DNA from 4 places in the Mesorhizobium sp. NZP2298 genome. Region 1 is predicted to be linked to each of the others. Evidence: predicted binding sites of a transcription regulator. Region 1 holds the regulator's gene; each other region holds the start of a gene.
What was found. Region 1 encodes LexA, which represses DNA repair genes until DNA is damaged. Its sites were predicted from a motif close to TGTTCNNNNTGTGTTCNG; they were not measured.
Positions count from the first base shown of each region.

Region 2: the regulator LexA is predicted to act here: its motif matches at 2,075-2,092, upstream of uvrA (excinuclease ABC subunit UvrA).
Region 3: the regulator LexA is predicted to act here: its motif matches at 2,184-2,201, upstream of EB231_RS26765 (2'-5' RNA ligase family protein).
Region 4: the regulator LexA is predicted to act here: its motif matches at 1,850-1,867, upstream of EB231_RS03255 (DNA recombination protein RmuC).

Region 1 is NZ_CP033365.1:4,254,667-4,258,214, forward strand. Features, by position in the region: gene EB231_RS20585 (ComEC/Rec2 family competence protein) at 1-987, shown strand, start outside; gene lexA (transcriptional repressor LexA) at 981-1,718, opposite strand; gene EB231_RS20595 (GntR family transcriptional regulator) at 2,065-2,838, opposite strand; gene EB231_RS20600 (ABC transporter substrate-binding protein) at 2,993-3,548, shown strand, end outside.
Region 2 is NZ_CP033365.1:4,146,304-4,149,851, forward strand. Features, by position in the region: gene uvrA (excinuclease ABC subunit UvrA) at 1-1,923, opposite strand, end outside; gene EB231_RS20005 (hypothetical protein) at 2,650-2,949, opposite strand; gene EB231_RS20010 (ATP-dependent Clp protease proteolytic subunit) at 3,038-3,548, opposite strand, start outside.
Region 3 is NZ_CP033365.1:5,513,054-5,516,601, forward strand. Features, by position in the region: gene EB231_RS26745 (DUF488 domain-containing protein) at 1-158, shown strand, start outside; gene EB231_RS26750 (ArsC family reductase) at 253-603, opposite strand; gene EB231_RS35240 (hypothetical protein) at 728-826, shown strand; gene EB231_RS26760 (SnoaL-like domain-containing protein) at 1,034-1,387, opposite strand; gene EB231_RS26765 (2'-5' RNA ligase family protein) at 1,535-2,137, opposite strand; gene EB231_RS26770 (ABC transporter ATP-binding protein) at 2,350-3,435, opposite strand; gene EB231_RS26775 (cupin domain-containing protein) at 3,425-3,548, opposite strand, start outside.
Region 4 is NZ_CP033365.1:696,364-699,911, forward strand. Features, by position in the region: gene EB231_RS03250 (class I SAM-dependent methyltransferase) at 1-456, shown strand, start outside; gene EB231_RS03255 (DNA recombination protein RmuC) at 546-1,817, opposite strand; gene def (peptide deformylase) at 1,921-2,451, shown strand; gene fmt (methionyl-tRNA formyltransferase) at 2,456-3,409, shown strand; gene EB231_RS03270 (GNAT family N-acetyltransferase) at 3,406-3,548, shown strand, end outside.

The DNA.
Region 1 (3,548 bases):
GCGCTCACGGGAGGGGTGGCGATGACGTCCATCATTGCCGGCAGCGCCACGGCGCTGTTTGCCATATGGCACTTCCAGCGTGTGTCGCCGCTCAGCCTGTTCGCAAATCTGGCTGTCATGCCAATTGTCTCAGTCGTCATGTTTCTGGCGGTTGTCAGCGCCTTGACAATGCCCTTCGGTCTGGACGGACCTTTTCTCTACCTCATGGGCAAGGGCCTGACCGCGATGATCGCCATATCGGCGTGGATATCGGAACGCTCCCCCGTCGATGCGGTCGGGCTGATTTCACAACACTCCGTGCTGCTGGTGACGATCGCCCTGGTCATCGCGACGATGGCGACGACATGGCTGCGGCTCGCGGCAGTGCCATTCGCGCTCGCCGGCCTGTTGACAGTGTCGGATACACGCACGCCGGACGTGCTGATCTCCGAAGACGCGCGGCTGGTTGCGCTGCCGATCGGCGGCGGCGAACTCGCGGTCAGCCGGGCTCGTCCAAACGAATTCACCGTCGACAATTGGAAACGCGCGCTGGTGTCCGAAACCATCGTCGTGCCGGAGATGTTCAACAAGGCGGACGGGCAATTCGACTTGGCCGATGCGGTCAATCTGCCGCCGGGGGCGCCGTTTTATTGCACGGAGGGCATCTGTCTCGCCCGGCATCCGTCTGGCGCGATCATCGCGCATGTCGAAGACCGCAAGGCTACCTGGAAGGCCTGCGGCTTCGCCGACCTGATCGTTGTCAATGATGCGACGGGCTACGATGCCTGCCACAACCCGCTGGTTCTCGTCGTTACCAAACGGCAACTCGCACGCAAGGGCAGTGCCGCTGTCTTCTTCGACCGCCAATCGGCGACCAGCCCGCCAACCATCAGCTTCGCCGTGGACGGGCCCTATCGGCCCTGGCACACGCAACGAAAGTTTTCGCGTGAGGCGAGGGGACTGCCGCCCTATCAAAAACCTGAAACGCCGGCCGCTCCTGCTCAGTAGCGCCTGATCAGGCCGACTAGCTTGCCTTGCACCTTGACCCTGTCCGGCCCGAAAATGCGCGTCTCGTAGGCCGGGTTGGCGGCTTCAAGGGCAATCGAGGCGCCCTTGCGGCGGAACCGCTTCAAGGTCGCTTCCTCCTCGTCGACCAGCGCCACGACGATCTCGCCTGGGCTCGCCGTATCGGCGTTGCGGATAATGACTGTATCGCCATCGAAGATGCCGGCCTCGATCATCGAGTCACCCTTGACCTCCAGCGCATAGTGCTCGCCACCCATGATCATGTCCGGAGGCACCGAGATCGAATGCGTCTGATGCTGGATGGCATCGATCGGCACACCTGCGGCGATACGGCCCATCACCGGGATCGACACGGCAGAGACCGCGTCGTAGTCATTGCCGGCAGAGGGCAAGCGCGACGGCGCCGGCTTGATCTGACGGCCTAGGCCGCCCTGACCAAGACTGCCTTGAATGACACTCGGCGAGAATTTCTTTGCCGCGTTGAGGCCGGGCGCGATCGAATCCGGCAGTCGCAGCACTTCCAATGCCCGCGCCCGGTTGGGCAGCCGCCTGATAAAGCCGCGTTCCTCCAGCGCCGTGATCAGGCGATGTATCCCTGACTTGGAGGCGAGATCCAGCGCCTCCTTCATCTCGTCAAAGGAAGGCGGGATACCGCTTTCCTTCAGCCGTTCATGAATGAACATCAGCAGTTCATGTTGCTTACGCGTCAGCATGGCGCCCCCCAGGCATTGAACGAAGGGAATCGGAATCGAAAAACAAACCCAGAACAAACACTATCTGTTCCAGTTGTGTTCCGCAACTGTTTAAAGTTTAGTGAATTTGTTAAGGCATCTGAAATTGTCTGCCGCCGGCAGCGGGCAGCGATCGGCCGCCTTCGCCGCCAGCGCGAGCATTGAAATCATTTTGGTTAATGGCCTGTGGCCTACCCTTGATGGACCTTGGAATCAGTTTCTAGAGGGCGTCCAGAGGCTGGATCGCGTCGTTGTTCGATCCATTCCTGGCGGAACGAAACGAAATCAAAACGCCAACGATCATGCTTCGAGAGCAATAACGCTGAAGTCATCCGGAAATTGCTTTCAGGCTGCCGGCGCGTGCGGTGTAGTTGTTCGCGCCGCCGTCCTCGCTATGAACGTAGACATGCAGCGTATAGCCGATATGCGCCGTCATCAGCGCCTTTGCCCGCTCGACATCGCGATCGAGGGCCGCTTCCATGATCGCGGTGTGATGCTCGATCGCGATCGCCTCTCGAAGAGCGTCCATTGCCTCGCCATAACCATCCTTGAGGCCGGCGGCCGCCCGCAATGTCGGCGCCAGGCCGAGAAACCGATGATGCCGCCGCAACTGATCGGCGATTGTCGAACGGAAGCGCAACAGCCAGTTGGACGTCGCGGCACTCAGCAGTGCCCCGTGAAAGGCCTCGTGGCTCTCGTCCCACTGGTCGACGGCCGCATCCGAGGGGTCGTCGACCGCGGTCTTGCAGCGGGAGAGCCGGTAGTGGGCGGTGACAACCGCGTCCTCCCATTCCCTGCCGCCTTTCTCGATCGATTCCAGGAACAGCGGCATCTCCACAACCATCCGTGCGCGAGCCAGGTCCTCGAGTTCGGCCCGCGACACCGGAGCCACGGCAAAGCCGCGATTGCTGATGGCGGTAACCAGGCGCTCGGCCTCAAGTCGAGACAAGGCTTCACGCAGCGGTGTCCAGCCGACGCCGTATAGACCGCGCAGCGCACTCAGCTTGAGCGGTGCGCCCGGCATGAGGCGTGTGGTCAGGATATCGCGCCGCAGCAGCTGATAGGCCGCCTCGGTTTTCGTGGAGTTGTTCTGGTCCTGCATCGCGATCCGTCCATCGTCGGGCATGTGAAAATTATATATGATGGTGCTCGATGGCAAGAATTATATATAATGTTTGACAGGAAGCGATGGACTGACCATGATCGCCACAGTTGCCGTCCCGATGAGCGGCGCTGATCAAATCTGGGAGGAAATGATGTTGAAGTCCAAATCCGCTTGGCTGTCGGGATTGGCCCTGGCAGGCGCATTGATGGTCAGCGCGGGGAGTGCCGCCGCCGACCAGATTCGCATCGGCATCGCCAATTTCGGCGAGCATCCGCAGCTCAACGCTGCCATAGCCGGATTCAAGAAGGCGCTGACGGACAATGGCTTTGTCGAGGGCAAGGATGTCGTCTACACGGAGAGCCATACCAATTTCGATGCATCGCTGGTGCCGCAGATGATCGCCAAGCTACAGGCGGAGCAGCCCAAGCTGATCTACACCATCACCACGCCGGTCTCGCAGATCGCCAAGAAGGCGCTTGCCGGTTCCGGCATTCCGATCGTCTTCGCCGCTGTCACCGATCCGGTCGCGGCCAAGCTGGTGCCGTCGTGGGACGCCGGAGACGAAGGCATGACCGGCGCCAGCGATCTGCAGGATGTCGCCGCTGTCATGGCCTTCACCAAGAAGCTGCTGCCGAACGCCAAGCGCTTCGGCGTGCCTTACAATCCAGGCGAGGCCAATGACGTCGCCCTGGTCGAGAAGATCAAGG
Region 2 (3,548 bases), 110 kb from region 1:
GCGGGCGCCGACGACCTTCAGGCGCCGGTTTTTTTTCGCCTCACGCCGAACACCAGGGGTGGCGACTTCAAGCGCGCCCGACAGATACTTGCCGGTGATCGAGTTGGGGTTGGCCATCACCTGCTGCGGCGTGCCCTGGGCGATGATCTCGCCGCCATGGATGCCGGCCGCCGGTCCCATGTCAACGACATAGTCGGCATGCAGGATGGCGTCCTCATCATGTTCGACGACGATCACCGTGTTGCCGATGTCGCGCAGATGCTTCAGCGTATCGAGCAGGCGCGCATTGTCGCGCTGGTGCAGGCCGATCGACGGCTCGTCCAGCACATAGAGCACGCCGGTCAGGCCGGAACCGATCTGCGAGGCCAGCCGGATGCGCTGGCTCTCGCCCCCCGACAGCGTGCCGGAATTGCGCGACAGCGTCAGATAGTCGAGCCCGACATCGTTGAGGAACCGCAGGCGTTCTCGGATTTCCTTGAGTACGCGCACCGCGATCTCGTTCTGCTGGTCGTTGAGATGTGGCGGCAGGTCGGTAAACCACTGGTCGGCCTTGCGGATCGAAAGCTCGGTGACTTCGCCGATATGCTTGCCGGCGATCTTCACGGCCAGCGACTCGGGCTTCAGCCGGTAGCCCTTGCAGGCGGGGCAGGGCGTTGCCGACATGAAGCGCTCGATCTCCTCGCGCATCCAGGCGGATTCGGTCTCCTTCCAGCGCCGCTCGAGATTGGGGATGACGCCTTCGAAGGTCTTGGTCGTCTTGTAGGAGCGCAGCCCGTCATCATACTGGAAGGTGACTTCCCGCTCGCCGGTGCCGCGCAGAATCGCGTCCTGGGCCTCGGTGCTCAGATCCTTGAACTTGTCGCCGAGCTTGAAATTGTAAGCCTTGCCCAATGCCTCGAGCGTTTGCACGTAATAGGGCGAGGTCGACTTCGCCCACGGGCTGACGGCGCCGTCGCGCAGCGACACGTTTTCGTCCGGCACAACGAGATTGGGGTCGATGGCGCGCTGGCTGCCGAGACCGTCGCAGGTCGGGCAGGCCCCGAACGGATTGTTGAACGAGAACAGCCGCGGCTCGATCTCGGGAATGGTGAAACCGGATACCGGGCAAGCAAACTTTTCCGAAAACAGGATGCGCTCATGCGTCTCGTTCTTGGACTTGTTGACCGAATCCTCGCCGGTCTGGCTGGAATCGAGCGGCTTGTCGGCAAACTCCGCCACCGCCAGCCCCTCGGCAAGCTTCAGCGCTGTTTCGATGGAGTCGGCAAGACGCGTGGCAAGATCACCGCGCACGACGATGCGGTCAACGACGACGTCGATGTCGTGCTTGTACTTCTTGTCGAGCGCCGGAACATCCGCGATCTCATAGAAGACGCCGTCGACCTTCACGCGCTGAAACCCCTTCTTCTGCAATTCCAGCAATTCCTTGCGGTATTCGCCCTTGCGGCCGCGCACGATCGGCGCCAGCAGGAACAGGCGCGTGCCTTCCTCGAGCGCCAGCACCCGGTCGACCATCTGGCTGACCGTCTGGCTCTCGATCGGCAGGCCGGTGGCCGGCGAGTAGGGCACGCCGACACGGGCAAACAACAGGCGCATGTAGTCGTAGATCTCGGTGACGGTGCCGACCGTCGAGCGCGGGTTCTTCGAGGTGGTTTTCTGCTCGATGGAGATGGCAGGCGATAGGCCGTCGATCTGGTCGACGTCAGGCTTCTGCATCATTTCGAGGAATTGCCTGGCATAGGCCGACAGGCTCTCGACATAGCGGCGCTGGCCTTCGGCATAGATGGTGTCGAAGGCGAGCGACGACTTGCCGGAGCCGGACAGGCCGGTCATGACGATCAGGCTGTCACGCGGCAGGTCGAGATCGACGTTCTTCAGATTGTGTTCGCGCGCCCCGCGAATGGAAAGGAATTTATGGTCGGCCATAGCCGGTCGCCGCCTCAGATCTGGAATTCGTGGGATTGGCTGGTTCTTCCCGGCCATCCCCTATGTAGGTCTTTTTGCCGCCACGTCGAGAGACGCCCATAACTCCCGACAGAAGTCGTTTAACCGCCTTTCGCGCGAACGGGCAAGCGGAAAGAACAAAGGCTGAACACGCTCCTGACAAAGCTGTGCAAAAACTGGCACGGCTGTTTTCAGAAAACTGACTGGCACGTAACCTCCCGGCGATCACATTTTTCCGTAACCGGCTATTGATGGTTGACGCGGCCGGCTCACAGGAGCAGTCTTGGGCAGTCAGCGAAGCCGGCCGTCTTTCGATGGCCTCGCCGCCCCAAGGCGGCCTGCGAGACGCCGCAGGCATTCGCGATTTGCGCTTCGCGACGGCAATGTCGCAACGGACACAGGAGCGGAGCATGACGCCACCGGACAGTCCCCAAGGGCTCCACGTCTCGTTGGAGCCGCGGCAGGCATAAGTGCCAGGGTTTAGCGTTTGCGCCGCCCGGCAAACCGTGACTTGCCGTATTCCCTAAAAATTAGAGACTGCTAGTCGGATCGTCGGCTGACGCCGCGAAGCATCCGAAATCCAACGCCGGCAGTACACTCCCGGCAAAAAATGGATTTGAGATCCAGAAAAGCCCCGTCCGTTTGCCCAAGGCACGGCGGGGCTGTTCTTTTGAGGAAATGGCTGAACTGGCCCTGGTGGAGGGCTGCTCACCTCGGGGGCTTGAACCCGCCCGTGGCCATATCGACCGTGATGCTGCCGGAAATCCTGACATCGGTATCGCCGATCTTGAACGTGCCGTTCCCGTTGCTGGGGAATGCGTCGTCGGGTTCCGGTTGGGGAGCCGGCTTGGCGATGCGATAATCGCCGGCCACGCCGGGCAGGGCGCCTTTGTGCGCCGGCGGTGCGCTGTCGTCGGCGAGTGCCATGCCGCTCGCAAGGCTGGCGAAAGTGAGCGCCGCGGCGGCGATGACGCGATGCGACGTCCTGGGCGAATAAGTGTCGATCATTCCCGGATTATAGGGACGAGCCGCTGCCGGAACCAGACCGGTGTCGTCAAATCTTCGACAACCGCCAGGAATCCGATCTGGCTTGGGTTTATGCCGCCCTTTTGCGCGTATCGAAAACGTGGTCGACAATACCCCATGCCTGGGCCTCGCGGGCGGTCATGAAATGGTCGCGGTCGAGCGTGCGTTCGACCTCCTCATAGCTGCGGCCGCAATGCTGGGCATAGAGTTCGGCCATATGCCGTTTGGTCTTGCCGATCCGCTCGGCATGGCGCTGGATGTCGGAAGCCTGGCCCTGGAAGCCGCCCAGCGGCTGATGCAGAAGGATGGTGGCGTTCGGCAGCGCGATGCGGCGCCCCGGCGTGCCCGCCATCAGCAGGAACGAACCCATCGAGGCGGCAAAACCCATGCACACGGTCGATACCGGGCAGCTGACATATTGCATCGTGTCGTAGATGGCGAAGCCGCTGGTCACCACGCCGCCCGGCGAGTTGATGTAGAGCGAGATCTCCTTGTCGGGGTTATCCGACTCCAGCGACAAGAGCTGCGCGCAGACAAGCGCCGAGACGTCGTCGTTGATCTCGCCATTGATGAAGACGATG
Region 3 (3,548 bases), 1.3 Mb from region 1:
GGTATCGGGCTGAGCTCGATGAGAATGAAGAGGCGGTGGCGCGACTGCGCGGACTGCTCCGCCACGGCAAGGTGACGCTGCTCTACGGCGCGCATGACGAAGCGCACAACAATGCGGTGGCGCTGGCGGGCTATCTCAGCGCGGGCGCTCGCAACTAGCCACCGTTGGCCACAGCTTCGTCATCAGCTCCGAGGAATCAGACCGCCTCGGAGCCTTGCGTTCAGGCAATGACGAAGCGGGCGAATACAGCGTCTACTTGCCAACCGCCTGCGCATAGACATCCGGCTTGAACCCAACCAAGATCTGGTCGCCAACCTCAAGCACCGGGCGCTTGATCATTGTGGGTTTGGCCAGCATCAGCGCCTTGGCCTTTTTTTCGTCGAGCGACTGCTTGTCGGCGTCCGGCAGTTCGCGGAAGGTCGTGCTGCCCTTGTTGAGCAGCTTTTCCCAGCCGACCTTGCCAACCCAGCCACCCAACCGCTTCGCGTCCAGCCCCTCCGAGCGAAAGTCATGGAAGCGATAAGCAACGTCGTGGTCCTCCAGCCAGACGCGCGCCTTCTTGACCGTGTCGCAGGTGGTGATGCCGTAGATCGTAGTCGTCAAAGCGCGTTTCCCTTGGGCTGACAATCGAATCCCTCCCACAACCTAAAACCGCCCTTCCCGATTTGCCAGCGCCCAGGCCCGCAACCATTGCTGCTATCTCGACATCGTGCCGAACGAGCGGCTGGTGTGGACGGATGCGCTGCTGCCGGGCTATCGGCCGTCAGGCGAGCCCTTCATCACCGCGGTCATTTCCCTCCAGCCGGATGGCCGAGGCACGCGCTAGACCGCCACCGCCATCCACCGCGACGAGGCGACCCGCGACAGCCATGAGGAGAGGGGTTTCTTCGATGGCTGGGGCATGGTGGCCGACCAGCTTGCCGAGTATGTGAAGATGATTTGAGCGGCACATTGCGGCCAGGACGCCGTCCCGGCCGCAATGCTTGTATCTCGAAGCGAAGTGCAGGCTCCGAAGTCGGAGGCATCTCCTGCCTCAGTAGTAAAAACGCTCTTCGGTAATCTTGCCGTTCTTGACCGTGTAGAGGCCAACCTCGTCCATGGTTACACGCTGGCCGGTAGCCTTGGGCGTGACGTCGAATGTGAAGCGCACCGCGAACTGGTCGCCGTTGACATAGGGTCCCTCGACCGAGCCACCGTGGACCTCATGGTTCTCCTGCCACCATTGGCTTTTCTGCCTGAGGGCCTCCTTGCCATGGCTGACGGCCATCGGTCCCTCCATGGCTTCGTAGCTGGCGATGTCATCGGCATTGTACTTTTCGGCGGCACCGTTGTGGTCTCCCTGCTTGAGGAGCTCGGTGAAATCCTTGGCAATTTCCGCGATGGTCATTTGTGTTCCTCCTGTTCAGACGCACTCGAAGTGGGGAAGCGCTTGCCGGCCCGCCACCCCTGCCCGCATGACAGCTGACAAGCCGTGTCAGGACGATCGATATAGCGCGGCTGTGTGACGACAAATTGAGGGAGAGCGATCAGCGTATCACATAGCACTCAGCGGCCAACATTCGGGGAAAACGTACTTCTTCAGTCCGCGCAAGCTGTGCACAAGAACGAATTGCCGGGCGACAAAGCTGATTGGGCCGATAGGCTGTTGCGAAATTAGCTTCTGGTCATAGGCCAGCGTCAAATGTGGAACGAAACTGTCTGAAGCCTTGAGACCTTCGCGCAACATCTCAGCGCCAAGCTTCCTGCTCAATTCACAAACCGGTCCGTCATCGGCGAGAAGCACGAAAGGATGCTTAGCCGGGCGGCCCCTCGTCGCCGGGCGACCGGGAAAGCTCCTGAAAGAACGAAAGGTGACCTCAAACTCAGACATCGCAACTCTCCGGCCCGACCGGGCGGCAGCGAAGATGAATTTCTCTCGCAGTCTTTTGTAATCACCGACGTGTTGCAGGCTGACGTGAAAGCGATGATACAGCAGACGGGAGCCGGTTATCTCACATTGGCCGCATAGCCGGCTTTGACAGTCCGCAAACCGAGAATAGTCCTTCTGCTGCAAAAACAAGCCGTAGAAGACGCGCTCCGGCAGCTTAGGCCGCCATGGTCCCTCTGGAATTCCGAAATCGAACTCGCCTTGGTACATGCGCATACGCTCGCCAAGGAACGCTCCTGTTTTCGCCTTAGCAATTTAGAACAAAGCACGAACAAATCTTTGAGTCAAGCGTGGATGATCCGAAGCCCGAGCCCCGTAGCTGATGGTGCCCTTGACCTCCAGGGTGCGAACGGTCCCGGTATGACAGTCGATCGAGACCTGCCTCGCCGCAGCTGTGCGGCGACCTTTCGAAGGTGGTCAGACTAGCCCGACAGCATAGGGCAGTTCGCCCCACGGCGCAGGCTGATATGCGCCACGTCGCCGACGCTGAATTGAAACCCCTCGGCCTGGCGGGGCGCGTCGATGACGATCGGAATGCCTTGCCCGAGTTCGGCATGCAGGCGCAGCGTACGGCCGTGAAAGACGATGCTGTTGACGCGCGCCGGCGCTGTGCCGGCCGTGGCTTCGGTCGTCGCCAGGAGATCCTCCGGCCGCACGCCGATGATGCGCGTTGCGCCCGCGCTCGGGGCCTCGCCATTTTCCGGCATGGCTTCCAGCGGCAGAGCGCCGGCGGCGAACCGCAAGCGATCGCCGTCTCTGCCGACAAAGCGCGACTGCAGCAGGTTCATCGTGCCGATGAAGCTGGCGACGAATGTGGTGGCGGGCCGATCATAGAGGGTCGCCGGCGGCGCGATCTGCTCGATGCGGCCCTTGTTCATGACGACGATGCGGTCGGAGATCGACAACGCCTCGGTCTGGTCGTGCGTGACCATCACGAAGGTGGTGCCAAGCCGCGACTGCAGCCGCTTCAACTCGACTTGCATCTGTTCGCGCAGATGCGCGTCCAGCGCCGACAGCGGCTCGTCGAGCAAGAGCACGCGCGGCTCGCAGACGATGGCGCGGGCGAGCGCGACGCGCTGGCGCTGGCCGCCCGACAGTTCCAGGACGCGAGCGCGAAGCTTGTCTGCGAGACCGACCATCTCCAGGGCTTCGCCGACGCGCTTTGCCTGCTCGGCGCCGGACAGTTTTCGCAAGGACAGGCCGAAGCCGACATTTTCGGCGACGTTCATGTGCGGAAACAGCGCGTAGTCCTGGAATACGGTGTTGACCGGCCGGTCGAAGGGCCGAAGGGCCGTGATGTCACGGCCGTCGAGCAAGACCTTGCCGCTCGACGGGCTTTCGAAGCCCGCAATGACACGCAGGCTGGTGGTCTTGCCACAACCGGACGGACCGAGCAGCGTGATGAATTCGCCGCTGACAATGTCGAGATCGACGGCATCGAGTCCGACGATGCCACCTGGAAAAACCTTGGAAACCGCCTGCAGCCGGACGAGTGGATCAGGCGCCATCGCGAACCTCGGACGGCTTCGTGGTGTTGACCCAGAGGATCTGGCACTGCTCCGAGCCGGGATTGCGGAAGGCGTGCAAAAGCGTGCTCTTGAAAGCAAAACTGTCGCCGGTC
Region 4 (3,548 bases), 3.6 Mb from region 1:
TTTCCGAGCCGCCCTTCCGCCTACCGCGAAGCAAGGCGAGTGCTGAAGCCCGGCGGCCATTTTCTGTTCAACGTATGGGATCGCATCGAAGAGAATGTGTTTGCCGATGATGTGACGAATGCCCTGGCCAGGATTTTTCCGAACGACCCGCCACGCTTTCTGGCCCGCACGCCGCATGGCTACCACGATACGGCACTGATCCGCAGCGAGTTGGCAGAGGCCGGTTTCTCCGGTGTGGCGGTCGAAACAAGAGCCGAACAGAGCCGTGCCCCCTCACCGCGCATTCCGGCCGTTGCCTATTGCCAGGGAACCGTCCTTCGCACCGAAATCGAGGCCCGGGATCCGGGCAAACTCGATGCTGCAACGGATTATGCCGCAGCCGCGATTGCGGCCAGGCATGGCAGCGACGCGGTTGCCGCCAAGATCCAGGCACACGTCATCGTCGCCGTGGCCTAACGCAATTCCAGGAAAAGTGTGGGCGGTTTTCTTGGGAAAAGCGCGTAGCGCTTTCCCATCGGAATTGCGTCAAAATCAAAGAGTATCGCTCAGTCGTCGCCTTCGACGACCCGCAGCCTGAGCTGCCCGGTCTTTGAATCGGCAACGCGCGGGCCGGGGTCGAGTTTCGCGGCCGGTGCCCGGGACGGCGCCTCCAGGGCGGCATCGCCATCGGGCTGCACGCCGAACTCCAGCGCCTCGATCTTCTGGCCACGCTTGGTCACCTTCGATGTCGAGACGAGGATATCGTCGATGTCCTTGGCCGACTGGCCGAAATGTACCTGCAGCTTGCGCACGCGCTCGTCGACACGCGCGACATCTTCCATCAGCCGGATCACCTCGCCCTGGATCAGATGCGCCTGTTCGCGCATGCGGGCATCCTTGAGGATCGCCTGGATGACCTGGATCGACAGCATCAGCAGCGACGGCGAGACGATGACGACGCGGGCGCGGTGCGCCTTGTGGACGATCGCCTCGAAATTCTCGTGAATCTCGGCGAACACCGATTCCGACGGCACGAACATGAAGGCGGTGTCCTGCGTCTCGCCCTGGATCAGATACTTCTCGGAGATATCGCGGACGTGGATCTCGATGTCGCGGCGGAAGGCCTGCGACGCGACCTTCTGCAGGTCGGCGCCATCGGCGGCGCGGATGGCATTCCACGCCTCCAGGGGAAACTTGGCATCGATGGCCAGCGATGGCGCGCCGTTCGGCATCTTGACCAGGCAATCGGGCCGGCTGCCGTTCGACAGCGTCGCCTGGAATTCATACGCGCCCATCGGCAGGCCGTCGGCAACGATCGCCTCCATGCGCGACTGGCCGAAGGCGCCGCGGGTCTGCTTGTTGGAGAGGATGGCCTGCAACTGCACCACCTGGCCGGCAAGCGACTGGATGTTGCCTTGCGCAGTATCGATGACCGCCAGCCGCTCCTGCAGTTTGGCCAGGCTCTCATGCGTGGATTTGGTCTGCTCGGTCATGGTCTGGCCGAGGCGGCCGGTCATGGCGTCGAGCCGCTGGCCGATCGACTGCGTCAGCTCCGCCTGGCGCGCGCCGAACACTTCGGCGATGGCGCCCATGCGGCCCTGCATCTCGGCCTGGCTCTGCAGTATGCCGGCCATCCGTGCCTCGGCGTCGCGGGCATGGTCGGCGGCTTCCGCGGCAGCGACCGCGCGCGCCTTGGCCGACCGCCACAGCGCGACGACCAGCGCCACGAACAGACCGAGAAACAGCAAGACGCCGAAGGCCAGCGCGTGGCCGAGCGTGATTGTCGACGCGCCAAGCCGTGCGATGGGCTGCGAAAGGATGCTACTCAGATCATTCATGTGGACAGCATAGCCGATTCGGCCTGATCGCACAGATCAAAACAAGAACACGGCTTGGATGCCCCGGTTGACGCTTTTCGCTGGACGTCTTACGTGGGACGCCATGCCGATCAAGCCGCTCATCATCCTTCCCGATCCCATCCTGCGCCAGCTTTCCAAGCCGGTGGAGCGCGTCGACGCGCCCTTGCGCAAACTGGCCGACGACATGCTTGCGACCATGTATGACGCACCCGGCATCGGGCTGGCGGCAATCCAGATCGGCGAGCCGTTGCGCATGCTGGTGATCGACCTCGCCAAGGAAGATGAAACGCCGGCGCCGCATGTCTTCATCAATCCGGAGATCCTCGAAAGCGCCGATCAGCGCTCCGTCTACGAGGAAGGCTGCCTGTCCATCCCCGACTATTACGCCGAGGTCGAACGCCCGGCTTCCGTTCGGGTGAAATATCTCGACCGCGACGGCAAGCTGCAGGAGATGGCGGCCGAAGGGCTGATGGCGACCTGCCTGCAGCACGAGATCGACCATCTCAACGGCGTGCTGTTCATCGACCACATCTCGAAGCTGAAGCGCGACATGGTGGTGAAGAAATTCAAGAAGCTCGCCAAGGACAAGGCGCCGGGCAAACTGGTGGGATAGGGGAATGCCCCTTCGCGTCATCTTCATGGGCACGCCGGAATTTTCGGTGCCGACGTTGCGCGCGATCGCCGAGGCCGGACACGAGATTTCCGCCGTCTACACGCAGCCGCCGCGCGCCGCCGGCCGGCGCGGGCTGGAGCTGACGCCGTCGCCGGTGCAGCGCGAGGCGGAGCGGCTTGGCATCGAGGTGCGTACGCCGACCTCCCTCAAGGCCGAGGCCGAACAGACCGCTTTCCGTGACTTGCGGGCGGATATCGCCGTGGTCGTCGCCTATGGATTGCTGCTGCCAAAGGCTGTTCTCGACGCCCCCCGACTTGGCTGCATCAACGGCCATGCATCGCTCTTGCCGCGCTGGCGCGGTGCTGCTCCCATCCAGCGCGCCATCATGGCGGGAGACCTGGAAAGCGGCATGATGGTGATGCGCATGGAAGAGGGTTTGGACACCGGCCCGGTGGGATTGCTTGAAAAATGCGCCATCGAGCCCGATATGACAGCCGGCGATCTGCATGATCGGTTGATGAGTGTCGGCGCGGCCCTGATGGTGGAAGCGCTGGCGCGGCTGGAAGAGAACACCCTGACATTTACCGCGCAAGCGGCGGAAGGGGTGACTTACGCCAGAAAAATCGATAAATCCGAGACGCGTGTGGACTGGACGCGGCCTGCGGCCGAGGTCCACAACCACCTTCGTGGCCTGTCGCCCTTTCCCGGCGCCTGGTCCGAAATTGACATTGGCGGCCGCATGGAACGGCTGAAACTGCTTCGCTCGACGCTGTCCGAAGGCCTGTCGGTTTCGGAAGATCTGGGTGAGTCGGGAGGAATTCTCGATGACCGGCTGACGGTCGCCTGCGGGGCAGGCGCGATCAGGCTGGTCGAAGTTCAACGTGCGGGCGGAAAGCCCGCCGCCGCGTCGGAATTCCTGCGCGGAGCCAAGATCGTAAAAGGAATGAAGTTCTCATGAGTATGATGTCGATACGCGCGGCGACGCCGCGGGATCGCGAGGCCATCCGCCTCGTCGAGGAACACGCTTTCGGCCAGCAGGCGGAGGCCGGGCTGGTCGACGCACTGGTCACAGGCGGCGACGCCGTGGTCGAACTGGT